3 linked regions of the Syntrophobacter fumaroxidans MPOB genome follow. The protein of the gene in region 1 interacts with the protein of each later gene in a pairwise test. Links are inferred from orthologs where the notes say so. Each region holds a gene or a part of one and is shown in the gene's direction. Other genes may lie near its edges.

Region 1 (7,117 bases):
CTTTCAGTGGAGTTAATGTAGGCAGGCAGTTGAGTAGAGTCTATGGAAAAGATGCGAATATGAAATGGGGTGAACCCTGTATTTTCTCATGGGGAACCACAGTATATTGACCGGAAGGGAAAGCTCCTCACGGATTCCTGGAGCTTCGGCCCGGGGGTAGGGGCGGCCGCCTTTCCGCGTCCGAATGCCCCTTGCGGGGGTAGGGCGGCAGTTCAATTTGCGGATGGAAACCGCCTCGATTTGATGTACGATAAACGGGTGATTCGGGACACCTCCGGACTCGTCCCGCCGATGCAAAAGGAACCTTTGGCCCGGGACTGCCCGTGCGAGAGACGGCGCGTTTTCGCATTCGAGGGCGGCCTGCCGCGCCGGGGGGCGGGAAGAACGCGCCGCGCCGTCCCTTTATTTTATTGCCGGGAGGAAGGAACAGCCTGCATGAATGCCTTCGTTCATCTTCACGTTCACACTCAATACAGTCTTCTCGATGGGGCCATACGCCTTACGGATTTGATTGAAACGGCACGGAGCATGGAGATGCCGGCGGTGACCATGACGGACCACGGCAACATGTTCGGGGCACTCGAGTTCTACGAAAAGGCCAAGGCGGCCGGGATCAGGCCGATCATCGGTTGCGAGGTCTACCTCGCTCCGAGGAGCCGGCACGATCGCCACGGCAGAGCCGAAGGTTCGGGGACGGGCGAAGAGGACAGAAACTACCACCTGGTGCTGCTCGCAAAGGACGCGACCGGTTATCAGAACCTGATGAAACTGGTGAGCGCCGGCTACCTTGAGGGCTTCTACTACAAGCCCAGAATAGACAAGGAGATTCTCCTTCAACACCACGAGGGATTGATCGGGCTTTCCAGCTGCCTCAAGGGAGAGGTGGCGACGCTCCTGTCGCGGAATCAGGAGAGCGCCGCGCGGGATGCCGCCCGCGAGTATGCCGGCATCCTCGGTCCGGATCACTTCTACCTGGAATTGCAGGCGAACGGGATGCCCGAACAGGCGAAGGTCAACGAACGGCTGATCGTCATGGGCAAAGAGCTCGGCCTGCCCCTGGTCGCAACCAACGACTGCCACTATCTGCGCAAGAGCGATGCCCGCGCCCACGAAATCCTGCTCTGCATCCAGACCGGGAAGACCGTGCTCGATGAAAAACGCATGAAGTTCCAGACGGATCAGCTCTACTTCAAGTCCCCGGAGGAGATGGCGCGGGAATTCGCCCATGTTCCCGAAGCGCTGGAGAATTCGGTGGCCATCGCCGAACGCTGTCGATTGGAGCTGAAGCTCGGGGACTATCATTTTCCGGTGTTTCCGCTCGATGAAGGGGAGAGCGTCGAAGACAAGTTTGAAAAAACGGCGCTAGAGGGGTTCCGGCGGCGACTGCGGGAACTCGAAAAGAGACGCTCCGGGTTCTCCGAGCAGGACCGCGGGGAGTACGAAGAGCGGCTCCGCAGCGAGTTGGCCGTCATTCGGGAGATGGGCTTTGCCGCCTACTTTTTGATTGTCGGCGATTTCATCAACTACGCCAAGAGCCACGGCATACCCGTCGGGCCGGGGCGCGGATCGGCGGCGGGAAGCCTGGTCGCCTACGCCATGAACATCACCGACCTGGACCCCATCGAACACGGGCTGATCTTCGAGCGCTTCCTCAACCCGGAACGCATCAGCATGCCGGATATCGACGTGGATTTCTGCATCCGCGGACGGGAGGAAGTGTTCAATTACGTTTCGGAAAAGTACGGCAAGAACCGTGTCGCCCAGATCACCACCTTCGGAACCATGCAGGCCCGGGCCGTGATCCGGGACGTGGGCCGCGCCCTGGCAATGCCTTACAACGAGGTGGATCGCATCGCCAAGCTGATCCCGTCGTCGCTGGGAATGACATTGGAAAAGGCCTTCCAGGCGGAGCCCCGCCTGGCCGAACAACAGCGGGAAGATCCGCAGATCAGGGAGCTTTTTGAAATCGCCTTCGCCCTTGAAGGACTCACCCGGCACGCCTCCACTCACGCCGCCGGGGTGGTCATGGCGGACAGGCCCATCGTGGAGTACATGCCTCTCTACCTCGGTCAGGACGGCGAGGTCGTGACCCAGTACCCCATGAAGTACGTGGAAAGGGCCGGCCTGATCAAGTTCGACTTCCTCGGGCTGAGGAACCTCACCGTCATCGATGACGCGGTTCGTCTCATCCGGGAAACCCACGGCCTGGAATTGGACATGCTCGCGCTGCCGCTCGATGACCGGGATACGTACGCCTTGCTCAGCCGGGCCGACACCACGGGCGTTTTCCAGCTGGAAAGCTCGGGAATGAGGAACATCCTGGCTCGCCTGAAACCCGAGAACTTCGCGGATATCGTCGCTCTGGTCGCCCTCTACCGCCCGGGCCCGCTCGAAAGCGGGATGGTGGAGCTTTACATCCAGGGAAAGCACGGCCAGATCGAGATCACGTACGATCCGGAGATTCTGCGGCCCATCCTTGAGCCGACCTACGGGGTTATTCTCTACCAGGAACAGGTCATGAAGATCGCCAGCGTGATGGCGAGCTACACTCTGGGCGAGGCGGACGTGCTGCGCCGCGCCATGGGCAAGAAGAATGCCGAGGCCATGCGCGACCAGCGCGCCCGGTTCGTGGAGGGGTCCAGGAAGAACGGAATCCCCCTCGCCAAGGCCAACCATATTTTCGACCTCATGGAGAAATTCGCCGGCTACGGGTTCAACAAGTCCCACAGCGCGGCATACGCGCTGGTGGCCTACCAGACCGCCTATCTGAAGACGCATTACCTCGTCGAGTTCATGGCCGCCCTGCTCAACAGCTTTCTGAGCAGCTCGGACCAGGTCGTGAGGCTCATCAGTGAATGCCGGGAGAAGGGCATCGACATTCTGCCGCCGGACGTGAATGCGAGCAGCAGGGACTTCACGGTGGTCGGCGGAAAGATTCGCTTCGGGTTGGGGGCGGTCAAGAACGTCGGAGAGGCGGCCATCGAGGTGATATTGAACACGCGGGTCGAACGCGGCCCGTTCAAGTCGATCCACGACTTCTGCCTGCGCGTGGACACGCAGCGAGTGAACCGCAGGGTGCTCGAACAGTTGGTGAAATGCGGCGCCTTCGATTCGATTCATTCCTGCAGGGCCGGAGTCATGGCGGCGCTCGACGACGCTCTGGACAAGGCCCAGGCGGTCCAGAGGGATCGACAGTCGGGCCAGATCAACATGTTCGACCTGCTCAAGCCCCGGACAAAGGCGGGAGCGTCCGCTCTGCCGGAGGTGCCCGAATGGGACGGGCGGCAGACGCTTCAGTTCGAGAAAGAGGCCCTCGGGTTCTATATTTCAGGCCATCCCCTGGATTCCTACGCGGCGCAGATCTCGCAGCTGTGCACCGCGGACACCCAGGCCGTGAAGGAAAGGAAGGAGGGGGCCGAAGTCATTCTGTGCGGAATGATCAGCATCGTGAAGGAACTCACCACCAAGAAGGGGGATCGCATGGCCTTTCTTGCCATCGAGGACAAGGAGGGCGTGCTCGAAGTGGTGGCCTTCTCGGAGACGTTCATGCAGTCGCGGGACCTGTTGCAGACCGATGAACCGCTGGTGGTCGTCGGCAAGGTTCAGCACGATGAAAAAGGGAGCAAGATCATTGCGAATCATGTTCTTTCTCTGGAGGACGCCCAGGTTCAGACCGTTGAAGAGGTCCGCATCCGCCTGATGGCGGATGCCCTGGACCGGGACGGGCTGACGCGGCTCCGTCACCTGTTGATCAGCCATCCGGGCGGATGCAGGATCCTCCTGCATCTGCAGGTTGCAGACACGGGAGAGGCGGTGATCGCCGTCAGCGACAAGCTGACGGTGAGCCCTACCAAAAACTTTTTCCAGGACATGAGCCTTCATTTCGGACCGAATTCCGCGGAGCCGGTGTACAAGATCTGCGCCGCGTGAAAAGGGCCTGATGAGCATTCCCGTTCGGGTTTTGAAACAAACGGGCGCGCGACGGACCGGTTGGTGAACCGGCCGGGCAGGTCGCGGCCGCATTCGCCCGGTTTGGGCAACACGGGAAAAAACCCACGACGGCAGTCCATTTGACGTGTCGAGGCATATGGCTGAATCGCGAATTCTATTCGTGGAAACCGTTGCCGCGGAGCAAAGAAAGCTCCTGTGCAACATCGTCGAGCACTTCTACGAGGCCGGGCGGAAAGTGCAGGTGGTCGCCGACTCCACGCTCGGCGCACAACACATCGACCAGATGCTCTGGACCTTCTCCGACCGCAGCTTCGTTCCGCACCGGATTCTCGATCCGGGGCGAGGCACGCCGCTTGAACCGGTGGTCATCACCGTGGGGGAACGAATTCTGGACGGGTTCGACACCGTCGTTTGCGACGCCGAATGCCGCCTTGATTTCATGACGGCGTTCGAAACGGCGGTCCACTTCGTCATCAGGGATGACGTCGACCGGCGTCTGCAGAGCCGACGCATGTGGACGGAGGCCCGGGACCGCGCGCTTGCGGTACGGCACGTGCCGTATGCCACCGGCATGGATTTGAAAGGTCTTGTGTAGAAACAGGAAGGGGGAGGGCGGTGGCGGCCTTGGTTCCCGGGGGCGAAGCCTCGGCGCCCCGCGCGTATGCAAGACGGTTCCGCGCCATGAGGGGGGGAACGGGAGGTGGGGGTGTGACTTTTTTCACCAGGCTTGAACAGGGCAACGTTCCGGGGTTCGGACTTTTCCGGGTCGCGGTTTGCCGGTGGCACTCATAAGATGCATAAATCCGCCCCATCTCTGAAGCCTCACCGAAATGGGTCTGCCGTAGCGATTTTTGCTTTCGGCGGGAGGTCGCTGTCGTTGAAGATTGCTCAAATAGCTGTGGAACCAGGGGCGATTCTTGTGCTAAAGTCGACTTCGATCGAATTCCGGGAAACTTCTGAGCGGATAATGTGAATCTTTGGACGAATTGGCGGGGAAAGCGCTTGACATGTTCTATTGAACCGCTAGAATGTTTCAACTTGTCAAGTGGATGCTAACCAGGGGTTCTTTCATCGTGAAACGGAGGAGAAGCGGATATGGGAAGGGTTGCAGACAAGCTAAAGGAACTGCGTGAGCGGGAAGCGAAAATCAAGGAAATGGGTGGCGCCAAGGCTGTCGGCCAGCAACATGAGCGTGGCAAGCTGACCGCTCGTGAGAGGATAGACCTCTTTTTTGATCCCGGTACCTTCCGTGAAATCGACATGTTCGTGAAACACAGAGGGACCCTGTTCGGGATTGATAAGGTGGACATTCCCGCTGACGGTGTCATCACGGGATACGGTCTGGTCAACGGACGCCAGGTGTTCACGTTTGCGCAGGATTTCACGGCGCGGGCCGGAAGCCTCGGCGAAATGCACGCGAAGAAAATCACGAAGGTCATGGACCTGGCGCTCAGAGCCGGCAAGCCGCTCGTCGGTTTCAACGATTCCGGCGGCGCCCGCATCCAGGAAGGTGTGGATTCACTTTCCGGTTACGGCCAGATCTTCTATCGCAATGCCATCGCATCGGGAGTCATTCCCCAGGTTTCCGCCATCATGGGCCCCTGTGCCGGCGGTGCGGTGTACTCCCCCGCAATGACCGATTTCATTTACATGGTGAAGAAGACCGGCCTCATGTTCATCACCGGTCCGGACGTCATCAAGTCGGTTCTGGGCGAAATCATCACCCAGGAAGAGCTCGGCGGCGCCATGACCCACAACTCCAAGAGCGGTGTCGCCCACTTCGCCTGTGAGAGCGATGCCGACTGCATCGAGCAGATCAAGAAGCTGCTGGCCTATTTCCCCGACAACAACATGGAAGACCCGCCCATGGTTGCCACCGGGGACAATCCCACCAGGCTCTGTCCCGAGCTGGACACCATCATTCCTGAAAACCCGATGGGCGCCTACGATATCAGAGACGTCATCCGGTCTATCGTCGACGACGGCGAATTTCTCGAGGTGCATGAGCATTATGCCCCGAACATGGTGGTGGGATACGCCCGCCTGAACGGCAGGAGCCTCGGCATCATCGCCAATCAGCCCAAGTTTTTGGCCGGCTGCCTGGACTGCGATTCCTCCGACAAGGCGACCCGCTTCATCCGGTGCTGCGATGCCTTCAATATCCAGATGCTGACCATCGCCGACGTGCCGGGCTACCTCCCGGGGAAGGTGCAGGAATGGGGCGGCATCATCCGTCACGGCGCCAAGCTTCTGTGGTGCTACTCGGAAGCCACCGTGCCCAAGATCACCCTGACGACCCGCAAAGACTACGGCGGATCCTACCTGGCCATGTGCTCCAGCGATCTGCGCGCCGATTTCGCGTTTGCCTGGCCGACCGCCGAAATCGCGGTCATGGGTGCTGAAGGCGCCGCAAACGTCATCTTCAGGAGAGAAATCAGCGAATCGGCGGATCCCGTGGCCAAACGGCAGGAAGTGATCGACAATTACCGGAATGCCCTCTACAATCCGTACATCGCGGCATCCAGAGGGTACATCGACGCGGTGATCATGCCGTCCGAGTCGCGCGCTCGCCTGATCGAGGCTTTTGAGATTCTGGCTTCGAAGCGTCAGGCTCTGCCGCCGAAGAAGCACGGCAACATTCCCGTGTAGGCTCGCTGGGACCTAAAACTGGACGAACCAGGGCAGGTATCGAGGGCGGTGCCCTGCGATCCTGCCCTTTTTCGGTTTCAGGGCCAGGGTTGGCTTATGAGGAAAAATCAAGCCCGATTTTCCCTTGCCGGGGGAGGCGGGCTTTTTTGTTCGGAGAGAGAAGATGCCCGTCAGCGGTCTGCCGCCCATGCATGAATGGCTCGTGGAATTGAGAAGACACTTCCACCGGTATCCGGAACCGGCATTCGGGGAGGAAAAGACGGCCGCGAAGATCTGCGAGGTTCTCGACGCGCTTGGAGTGCCACACCTCAGGGAGGTTGGAGGCACGGGGGTGATTGCCGCCCTGGGATGTCGGAGGCCGGGGGGAACGCTGGCGTTGCGCGCCGACATGGACGCTCTGCCGTTGGATGAGGCCGGCGATGTGCCCTACGGCTCACTCAACCCCGGCATGATGCACGCCTGCGGACATGACGGGCACATGACCGTGGCGCTCGGCGTCCTGCGGCTGCTGCTCGAG
Region 2 (5,950 bases), 1.8 Mb from region 1 along the record:
CATGGTTGCATAGTCGTCGTACTTGGGATCGTTTTCCAGCATTTTCGCCTTGGCTTCCGCATCGGGAGTCCAGGACACCCCGTCGGCCCCGTAGACTTCCCTGGCGACGGTGCTGACCCTGTCCCTGAGCTTCATTTCAAGCGGGTACAGGAACTTGAACTGACTCTCCTGCTTGCAGGCATCAATAACGGCGTCGGCGAATTCCAACGCGCCCTCGCCGCCCTTGGCCCAATGCTCGGAGAGGGCGCAACGGGCACCCGCGGCCTCGGCATGCTTGCGCACCAGTGCGATCTCGTCCTTGGTATCCGTGTGAAACGCATTGATGCACACCACCGGGTTCATGCCGGACTTGCGGATGGTGTTGATGTGGTGAACCATGTTCACGATGCCCTTCTCAAGTAACTTCAGGTTTTCCTTGGTGTATTCTTCCGGCATAGCCAGACCCGCCACGACCTTCGGACCGCCGCCGTGCATCTTGAGCGCGCGAATCGTCGTCGTGAGGACGGAAACATGGGGCTTGAGGCCGCTGTAGCGGCACTTCACGTTCCAGAACTTTTCGAACCCGATGTCCGCCGCAAAGCCGCTCTCCGTAACGTGGTAATCGAACATCTTCAGGCCGATGCGATCGGCGATGATGGACGACTGCCCGACCGCGATATTCGCGAAAGGACCGGCATGAACCATGCACGGCTGGTATTCCGCAGTGCACATCAGCGTCGGATTGATGGTGTTGCGCATGAAAGCGGTCATGGCCCCGCCGACCTCGAGGTCTCCGGTGGTCACAGGATTTCCGCGCCTGTCGAACGCTACGGTGATCTCATTGAGCCGTTTTCTCAGGTCGGGAAGGTCCTTCACAATGGACAGAATGGCCATCAGTTCCGAACTGACCGCGATCCCGAATTTCGACTGCATCATGTAGCCGTCCTGCCGGCCGCCTATGCCGATGATGATGTTGCGCAAAGCCTGCGCGCAGAAGTCCATGATCCAGCCCATTTCCACGCGGGTGGGATCGATGTGGAGCCGGCGCATCTTGGTCAGGCGATCGAGTTGCTCGTCAGTGTAGTTCCGCTCATGCTGCATGCGGGCTGTGAGAGCCACCATCGCAAGATTGTGCGCGTTCATGATGTCGTTGATGTCCCCGGTCAGCCCCATGGAAAATTCGGTCATCGGGATGAGCAACGCGTTGCCGCCTCCGGCCGCCGTTCCCTTGATGTTCATAGTCGGCCCGCCCGACGGCTGCCTGAGACAACCGCCGACATTCACGCCCCGCTTGCCGAGCCCTTCCATCAGGCCCACGGAAGTCGTGCTCTTCCCTTCCCCAAGCGGGGTAGGCGTGATGGCCGTCACTTCGATGTACTTCCCGTCCGGTTTGTCTTTCAGGCGGTTCATGATTTTGAGGAAATCCAGCTTACAAAGTCTCCCCATGGGAAGAATTTCCTCCTTGAGCAGACCCAGCTTCTCCTGCCACTGCCAGGGAGAAGGCATGTCCTTCTCAGCCTCTTCGGAAATCTGCCAATCCATCATCTTTGTTGCGTCGTACGGCATGTTAGGCCTCCGGTTCGTTGTTGACCCAATGGACAAAATGATCTTTCCCTCTATCCTCAAAAAAACCAGAATTATCCAGGCATCAAATGGATCTCACCCACTCCAGCCGAAGCACTGGACATTTACTTTGGTGCCCAAAGGACAGTTGCACGTAAGAGGAATGAAGCCAGAGAGAAAATCCGGGGAAAACACGCAATCAGGGTTGGGCCGGATGAATCAACCTTCCAGGAATACTGGCTCGTATTCATAGCAGAACGAAGTAGCATGCTGCAACCATGCTAAGGGTAAAGTGCGTCCTCGGTTCTGTCAAGCGGAAAGTCTTGCGCCCACGACTTTCACCCCTCAGCTGAGGCACTGCACCCCATGGTTCGAATTCCCCCCCGTCGCACGCGACACAACGCACAGATTTCCGAAAAAACAGACCCTGACGGGTTGCGAGCTTTCCGATGCCTCCGTGGGTTCTCATCGGTCGGATGAATCGATTTTCCAGATCCTGTCCATTCCATGTCGATTCGCTGTCGGAACGATGTTAAAGAAATGTTCAAATCCACGGGAGGACTCCGCCAGCTGTTGGAAAAACGATATCCGGTCGAGTCCATGTCTACATAAAAATATAATAAAAACAGTAATTTGATAAAGATTTTGACATTTCAACAGGCCCTTATTAAGATGATTGGATCATTCGAACGGAGAAAAAAATCAAATACACAAGCGAGGGAAACGCAATGAAAGTCCGGCTGGAAAAAGGCAACCTCATCCAAATCCTGCAGAAGGTTCAGAATATCACGGATAAGAAATCGAGTATGCCTGTTTTGTCCAACGTTCTGATCAGCTCCTCGGAACAACAAACGGTCGAATTTTCCGCGACGGACCTCGAATTGAGCCTTTGGACCCAGACCGGTGGACAGGTGGAGACACCGGGCAGCTCGACGGTTTCCGCCCGCAAATTGTTCGAGATCGTTCGGGAGCTTCCCCAACCGGAAGTGTTGCTGGAAGGCCTCCCGAACAACAAGATGCAGATTTTGTCCGGACGCGCGCGGTTTGAGCTGTCGACCATTCCTGGCGAAGACTTTCCTCAGCTCAACTTTTACCGGGAAACCGAGTTGGTGAAGGTCGATGCGGCTGCGCTAAAGCGCGCGCTGACCAAGACTTTGCACAGTGTCCCCGCGGATGAGGATTCCTTCAGCATTGCGGGGACTTTTCTTCATGCCGTCAATGAGGATTCGTATCGGTTCGTGTCCTCCGACGGACATCGACTCTCGTACTGCGAAGTGCCGAAGGAAGCCTTTGGGACGCTGGATATTCGAGAGGGGTTGATCATCCCGAGAAAAGGGGTCCAGGAGATACTTCGGATGCTGGAGAAGGAGGAAGAGGTCGTCCTGGGGGTGCACGAGAAGTATGTCGTGCTCAGGACGCCGTCGACGTTTCTCAGCGTGCAGCTCCTCGATGCCGAATTTCCGGAATACAAGACGATTATTCCCGAGGAGAGGCCTTTCTTCATTATGCTGGACCTGGAGCAATTTTTTTCCGCTTTGAAACGGTCCTCGATTCTGAGCAACAACGTCTGGCGTCACGTGCGGTTCATATTGACCAAGGGCGTGCTGGAACTGGAAGCGGGAAACCCCGAGCTCGGGAATGCAAATGAAACGCTGGATGTGGAGTATGAGGGTGAAGACTTCAGCGTGGCGTTCAACATCCGGTATCTGCTGGAAACGATCCAGGCTCTTGATAGTCCTCGAGTGAGATTCGAGTGGGTGGATCAGTTTCACGGCGGAGTTTTCGTTGGGTCTGAGGACCCTGGGTTTTTGAGCCTGGTCATGCCGATGGTGGTTTGATTCGCGCCTGCCGCGGGTTTTTGGTCAGGAGCGTTTCACGCACAGAGTCGGTGTCAATGAGCAATGAAGAATGCGTGCCTGTGGTCGTTGGCAGGCCCGCTGTCGTCCATATGCCTACCGAAGTGTCCCAACAGTGGCGCCGTGCTGCTTGGCGGCGTTCTCCCGCCGGGATCGGGGATTCGCCCGAAATGAATTGAAAAAATGTGTGTTAAGAGGTATAAATATTTGTTTGGTAGAAGGCAAATCGGCTGTCTTCCGGCTGGGCAACGCGTATCGTTCTCCCGTGATGGAGAGCTTATGATTTCGCATAGTTAATCCACCAAGAGGTCTTATTATGTCGGAAATAAGTGCAATCGAGAGAAACTCCCATGACGAGTATACTGCACAGCAGATAACGGTGCTGGAAGGGCTCAGCGCGGTTCGCAAACGCCCGTCCATGTATATTGGGAATGTTTCAACCGAGGGCCTGCACCACTTGGTCTACGAGGTGGTCGACAACAGCATTGACGAAGCGTTGGTGGGTCACTGCGATTCCATCAAGATTCAGATCCACCTCGATGGTTCCGTCACGGTGGATGATAACGGCCGGGGAATTCCGGTCGATACTCACGAAAAGGAAAACCTGCCCGCCGTCCAGGTGGTCATGACCATGCTCCACGCGGGGGGTAAATTCGACGATGCGTCTTACAAGGTTTCGGGGGGGCTTCACGGTGTCGGCGTGTCCGTGGTGAATGCACTCAGTGAATACCTGGAAGTCGAAATCAGGCGCGAGGGCAAGGTGTATTACCAGCGGTACGAGCGAGGGGAAGCCAAGACTCCGCTGATCGTGAAGGGAGAGACGCAGCGCCGCGGAACAAGGGTCACTTTCAAACCGGACACGGAGATCTTCACGGATACGGAAATCAGCTTTGACATCCTGGCCCAGAGACTGAGGGAACTGGCGTTTCTGAACCGGGGCGTCTCCATTGAGCTCTCCGACGAGCGGATTCCCAAAGACCGTCAGTACTGCTACGAAGGAGGACTGGTGTCCTTCGTGGAGTATCTCAACAAGAACAAGGAACCTCTTTATCCGGAGGTGATTTATGTCGGCGGCGAAAAACAGGGCGTGAGCATTGATATCGCCATTCAATACAACCAGACGTACAACGAAAAAATTTTTACCTTCGCCAACAACATCAACACGAAAGAAGGTGGAACGCACCTTGTCGGGTTCAAGACCGGGCTGACGCGTTCCATCAAGCAATACGCCACGCAGAACAAGATGGCGAAGGCGGACTTGGACAAGATGATCGGCGACGACGTGCGGGAGGGACTCACCGCCATTGTCAGCGTCAAGCTTTCGCAGCCTCAGTTCGAGGGCCAGACGAAGACCAAGCTGGGCAACAGCGACGTGAAAGGCCTGGTGGAAAACCTCGTTTACGAGAAATTGTCGATTTTCTTCGAAGAGAATCCGAAGGTGATTCGGACGATCCTCGACAAGGTGCTGGAAGCGGCGAGAGCCCGCGAGGCGGCGCGCAAGGCGAAGGAACTCACACGGCGTAAAGGTGTGCTGAGCGACCACTCCCTGCCGGGAAAGCTTGCCGACTGCCAGGAACGGGATCCGTCACGGAGCGAGATATTCATTGTGGAGGGGGATTCGGCCGGCGGCTCCGCCAAACAGGGGCGTGACCGACGTTTTCAGGCGATCCTGCCGCTCCGGGGCAAAATCCTCAACGTGGAAAAATCCCGATTCGACAAGATGGTGGAAAACCAGGAGATCCGCACGATGATCTCCGCGCTCGGGACCGGAATCGGCAAGGATGAGTACAACCCGGAGAAACTGCGGTATCACAAGACCATCATCATGACCGATGCGGATGTGGACGGCGCTCATATCCGGACCTTGCTCCTCACCTTCTTCTTCCGCATGATGCCGGAACTCATTGAGCGCGGACACCTGTTCATCGCTCAGCCGCCGCTCTATCGGTTGGCGGTGGGCAAGCAGGAATTCTACATGAAGGACGACGAGAGCCTGGATGCCTACCTGCTGTCGAGGGCGGCGGACAAAAAGCAGGTGTTTCTGGCCGGGAGCGCAAAACCGCTTCCTCCGGAGCAACTCATTCAGCTTATGCGTGCCTACTCCCGATACAAAGACTGGCTGGAAAGGCAGAGCCAGAAAGGGGTGCCGCGTGACGTGATCGAACACGTGATCCGGATTTACAGTATACGAAAGCTGTCTCCAGCGGAGCACGAGGAGAACATCGGCGTGCTGAGGACGGAGCTGGAAAAGGCCGGGTTCGAGATCGTTTCCATCGAGGACGAAGAGGAACACCAGGGATACGACCTGGAGATCCGCAGGCCGGGAGTGGCCAACGGAGGAACCGGGGTCCGACTGGGGTACGCGTTTCTGCAATCCATCGAGTTCAAGAAGCTCCTGGAACTCTATAACAATCACCTCGAAATCTTCAATCAAACCCCGTACGCGGTCAAAGACGGACAGGGGGAGGCCCGGTTCGATCATCCCGGGGACTTGTTCAGGTTCTTGACGGAAGAAGCGAGGAAAGGCACGAATATCCAGCGTTACAAGGGTC
Region 3 (2,877 bases), 390 kb from region 1 along the record:
CTGGCTCGAATTCGACAAGACGGTCGCAACCCCCGACATGATGGGTGCGGTCGGCAAGATCGGCAAAGTGCTCGGCCCCCGCGGCCTCATGCCCAATGCCAAGCTGGGAACGGTCACCTTCGATCTGCAGAAGGTGGTCAAGGAGATCAAGGCCGGAAAGGTCGACTTCCGGGTGGAAAAAACCGGGATCGTACATGCTCCGATGGGCAAGGTCTCCTTCGGGCAGGAGAAGCTGATCCAAAACATTTCCGCCTTCATCGACACGCTCATTCGGCTCAAACCGACGGCGGCCAAGGGAACCTACGTGCGGGGGATCGCCATCTCCACCACCATGGGGCCTGGGATCCAGATCGACCCGCTGGCGGTAAAGACGATCGTGGCTTGACGTTCGGAGGTCCCGACGGATCATCCGGACTTGAGGGAGATATTAACATCGCTAACTGCCGTTTGGTGTTTTCACCCATCTGAGACCGTAGGTACGCCTCGCAAGGCGTCTAAATCCCCTCCTCCGTGGGGGAGCCTACCGAGATGCATGAAGGAACCAGGCAGGCTCACGGACTCACGAGACCAGTCATCCACCATAAGATGGAAGGCAGCAGTCGAAAGCACGCCGGCAGAGGAAAGGAGGTTTGACAGACTTTGAACCGAGCCAAGAAAGAGCAAGTGGTTGCGGAACTGCATGAAAAACTGCAGCGCGCCAGTGCCGCTATTCTGACCGATTTCAAAGGGCTCACCGTGGCCGAAATGACGGATTTGCGCGGTGCGCTCGCCGCGGAAAAGGTCGAGTATCAGGTGGTGAAGAACACCCTGATGCGCCTCGCGAGCAAGGACACCGGTGCCGAAGCATTGGTGCCCATACTCAAGGGGACCTGCGCGGTGGCCATCGGGTACGGCGACCCCAGCATTCCGGCGAAGATCATCAAGAAATTCAACAAGACCAATGAAAAGCTCGCGATCAAAGCCGGAGCCCTGGGCATACGCCTTCTGAATTCGGATCAAGTGGCCGCCCTGGCAGAGCTGCCGCCGCGCGAAGAACTCTTGGCCAAACTTCTGGGGACCCTCAATGCGCTGCCGACCGGGTTGGTTACCGTGCTGAGCGGAGTGCCCAGAGCGTTTGTGGGTGTGCTGGCGGCTATTCAACGGAAAAGAGAAGAAGCCTGATATTTCTTATGGAGGAGACGGTAGATGTCTACGATCAGTAAAGAAGATGTGATCAAATTCATTGAAAACATGACCGTTTTGGAACTCAGTGAGCTCGTCAAGGAACTCGAAGAGCGCTTCGGCGTGAGCGCTGCAGCCCCCGTGGCCATGGCGGCCATGCCGGCGGGCGCGGCGGAAGCGGCGCCGGTGGCGGAGCAAACCGAGTTCTCCGTGGTGATCACCGGTGTCGGCGACAAGAAGATACAGGTCATCAAAGAGGTCCGGGCCATCACCAATCTGGGGCTCAAGGAAGCCAAGGACCTGGTTGAGAAAGTGCCCGGTGTGGTGAAGGAAGCAATTCCCAAGGATGAAGCCGAAGCGATTGCCAAGCAGTTGACCGAGGCGGGTGCCACTGTCGAAATCAAATAGATCAACCTCATGGATCTGGACATCGGAAATCGGCCTGGTCTATAGGGGCGATTTCCGATTTTCGATTTTTGCAGCACCTTGATTCCAAGTGATGAGTGATGCGCATGGGTAATGAGTTTCGAGCGTCCACGGCACCGGGTCGGACTCGTGACAAGCCCCCGTCACTCTTTGCTTTTTGAGTTTGCAGGAGAGACCATGCCTACGGCTTTGACCCATGAATACCGGGTGCGAAAGAATTTTGGCAAGATCCACAAAATCATCGACATCCCCAATCTCATCCAGATGCAGAAGGAAAGCTACGAGTTGTTTCTGCAGAGGGATGTCCCGTCGGAAGCCAGGAGCGAGCGCGGTCTGCAGGAGGTATTCAAGAGCGTTTTCCCCATCGAGGACTTCAGCGGAACGGCTTCCCTGGAATTCGTGCAGTACAGTTTCGGCGAGGTCAAGTATGAGGTGGAAGAGTGCCTTGCCCGGGGCATGACCTACGAAGCCCCGGTGAAGATCGTCGTCCGCCTGGTCGTCTACGATGTGGATAAGGAAGCGGGAACCCGGTCCATAAGGGACATCAAGGAGCAGGAAATCTACTTCGGCACCCTCCCCCTGATGACCGACAACGGGACTTTCATCATCAACGGCACCGAACGCGTCATCGTCAGCCAGTTGCACCGGTCTCCCGGTATTTTTTTTGACCATGATCGCGGGAAGACCCACTCCAGTGGAAAGATCCTGTATTCCGCGCGCATCATCCCCCTGCGCGGCTCCTGGCTCGACCTCGAATTCGACCCGAAAGACATTCTGTACATCCGGATCGATCGACGCCGCAAGTTTCCGGTCACCGTTCTCCTCAAAGCTCTCGGATATGCCACGGAAGAACTGCTCAACTACTTCTATCCCAGCGAAAAGATCTTTTTGAAAAGCGAGGCCCAGTCGGAGAAGGAATTGAACCCCGATATTCTGATGGGAAGCCGCGCCCCGGAAGACATCCTGCATCCGCAAACCGGCGAAGTGTTGATCAAGAAGAACAGGAAGCTCGGCAAGCAGGCCCTCCGGCGGCTCCAGGAAGTGGGCATCAACCGTTTGCCCATGAAGAGCACCGAACTGATCGGCCAGGTGCTCGCCCAGGATGTGATCGACTACGGCACGGGCGAAATCGTCGCCGAGTGCAACGACAGCATCGACGCGGACATGCTCAAGGAATTCGTGGAGCGCGGCGTTGGAGAGATCGAGCTCCTGCACCTGGAGGGACAGGACGTCAGCCCGTCGTTCCGCAACACGCTCCTGATGGACAAGGTCAACACGCAGGAAGACGCC

What was found.
Region 2: the proteins of dnaE (region 1) and dnaN interact in binary tests that used the Escherichia coli proteins (3 or more experiments, as listed by UniProt). The link is inferred for Syntrophobacter fumaroxidans MPOB from one-to-one orthologs.
Region 3: the proteins of dnaE (region 1) and rplL interact in binary tests that used the Escherichia coli proteins (3 or more experiments, as listed by UniProt). The link is inferred for Syntrophobacter fumaroxidans MPOB from one-to-one orthologs.

Annotation. Positions count from the first base shown.
Region 1 is NC_008554.1:1,510,771-1,517,887, reverse strand. What follows is about bases 122-4,130. They hold dnaE (DNA polymerase III subunit alpha), read left to right. Parts: upstream 122-435; coding sequence 436-3,930; downstream 3,931-4,130. Other genes in these bases: SFUM_RS21500 (DNA polymerase III subunit chi), read left to right, coding at 4,088-4,130. Outside these bases: more of SFUM_RS21500, read left to right, coding at 4,131-4,546; SFUM_RS06375 (acyl-CoA carboxylase subunit beta), read left to right, coding at 5,047-6,600; SFUM_RS06370 (M20 metallopeptidase family protein), read left to right, coding at 6,764-7,117. UniProt on the Escherichia coli protein: DNA polymerase III is a complex, multichain enzyme responsible for most of the replicative synthesis in bacteria. This DNA polymerase also exhibits 3' to 5' exonuclease activity. The alpha chain is the DNA polymerase catalytic subunit.
Region 2 is NC_008554.1:3,323,262-3,329,211, forward strand. What follows is about bases 1,484-4,325. They hold dnaN (DNA polymerase III subunit beta), read left to right. Parts: upstream 1,484-2,270; coding sequence 2,271-3,380; downstream 3,381-4,325. Other genes in these bases: SFUM_RS13930 (formate--tetrahydrofolate ligase), read right to left, coding at 1,484-1,545; gyrB (DNA topoisomerase (ATP-hydrolyzing) subunit B), read left to right, coding at 3,715-4,325. In the rest of the region: more of SFUM_RS13930, read right to left, coding at 1-1,483; more of gyrB, read left to right, coding at 4,326-5,950. UniProt on the Escherichia coli protein: Confers DNA tethering and processivity to DNA polymerases and other proteins. Acts as a clamp, forming a ring around DNA (a reaction catalyzed by the clamp-loading complex) which diffuses in an ATP-independent manner freely and bidirectionally along dsDNA.
Region 3 is NC_008554.1:1,904,310-1,907,186, forward strand. It holds rplL (50S ribosomal protein L7/L12), read left to right. Parts: upstream 1-1,185; coding sequence 1,186-1,569; downstream 1,570-2,877. Other genes in the region: rplA (50S ribosomal protein L1), read left to right, coding at 1-385; rplJ (50S ribosomal protein L10), read left to right, coding at 640-1,161; rpoB (DNA-directed RNA polymerase subunit beta), read left to right, coding at 1,765-2,877. UniProt on the Escherichia coli protein: The binding site for several of the GTPase factors involved in protein synthesis (IF-2, EF-Tu, EF-G and RF3). Is thus essential for accurate translation.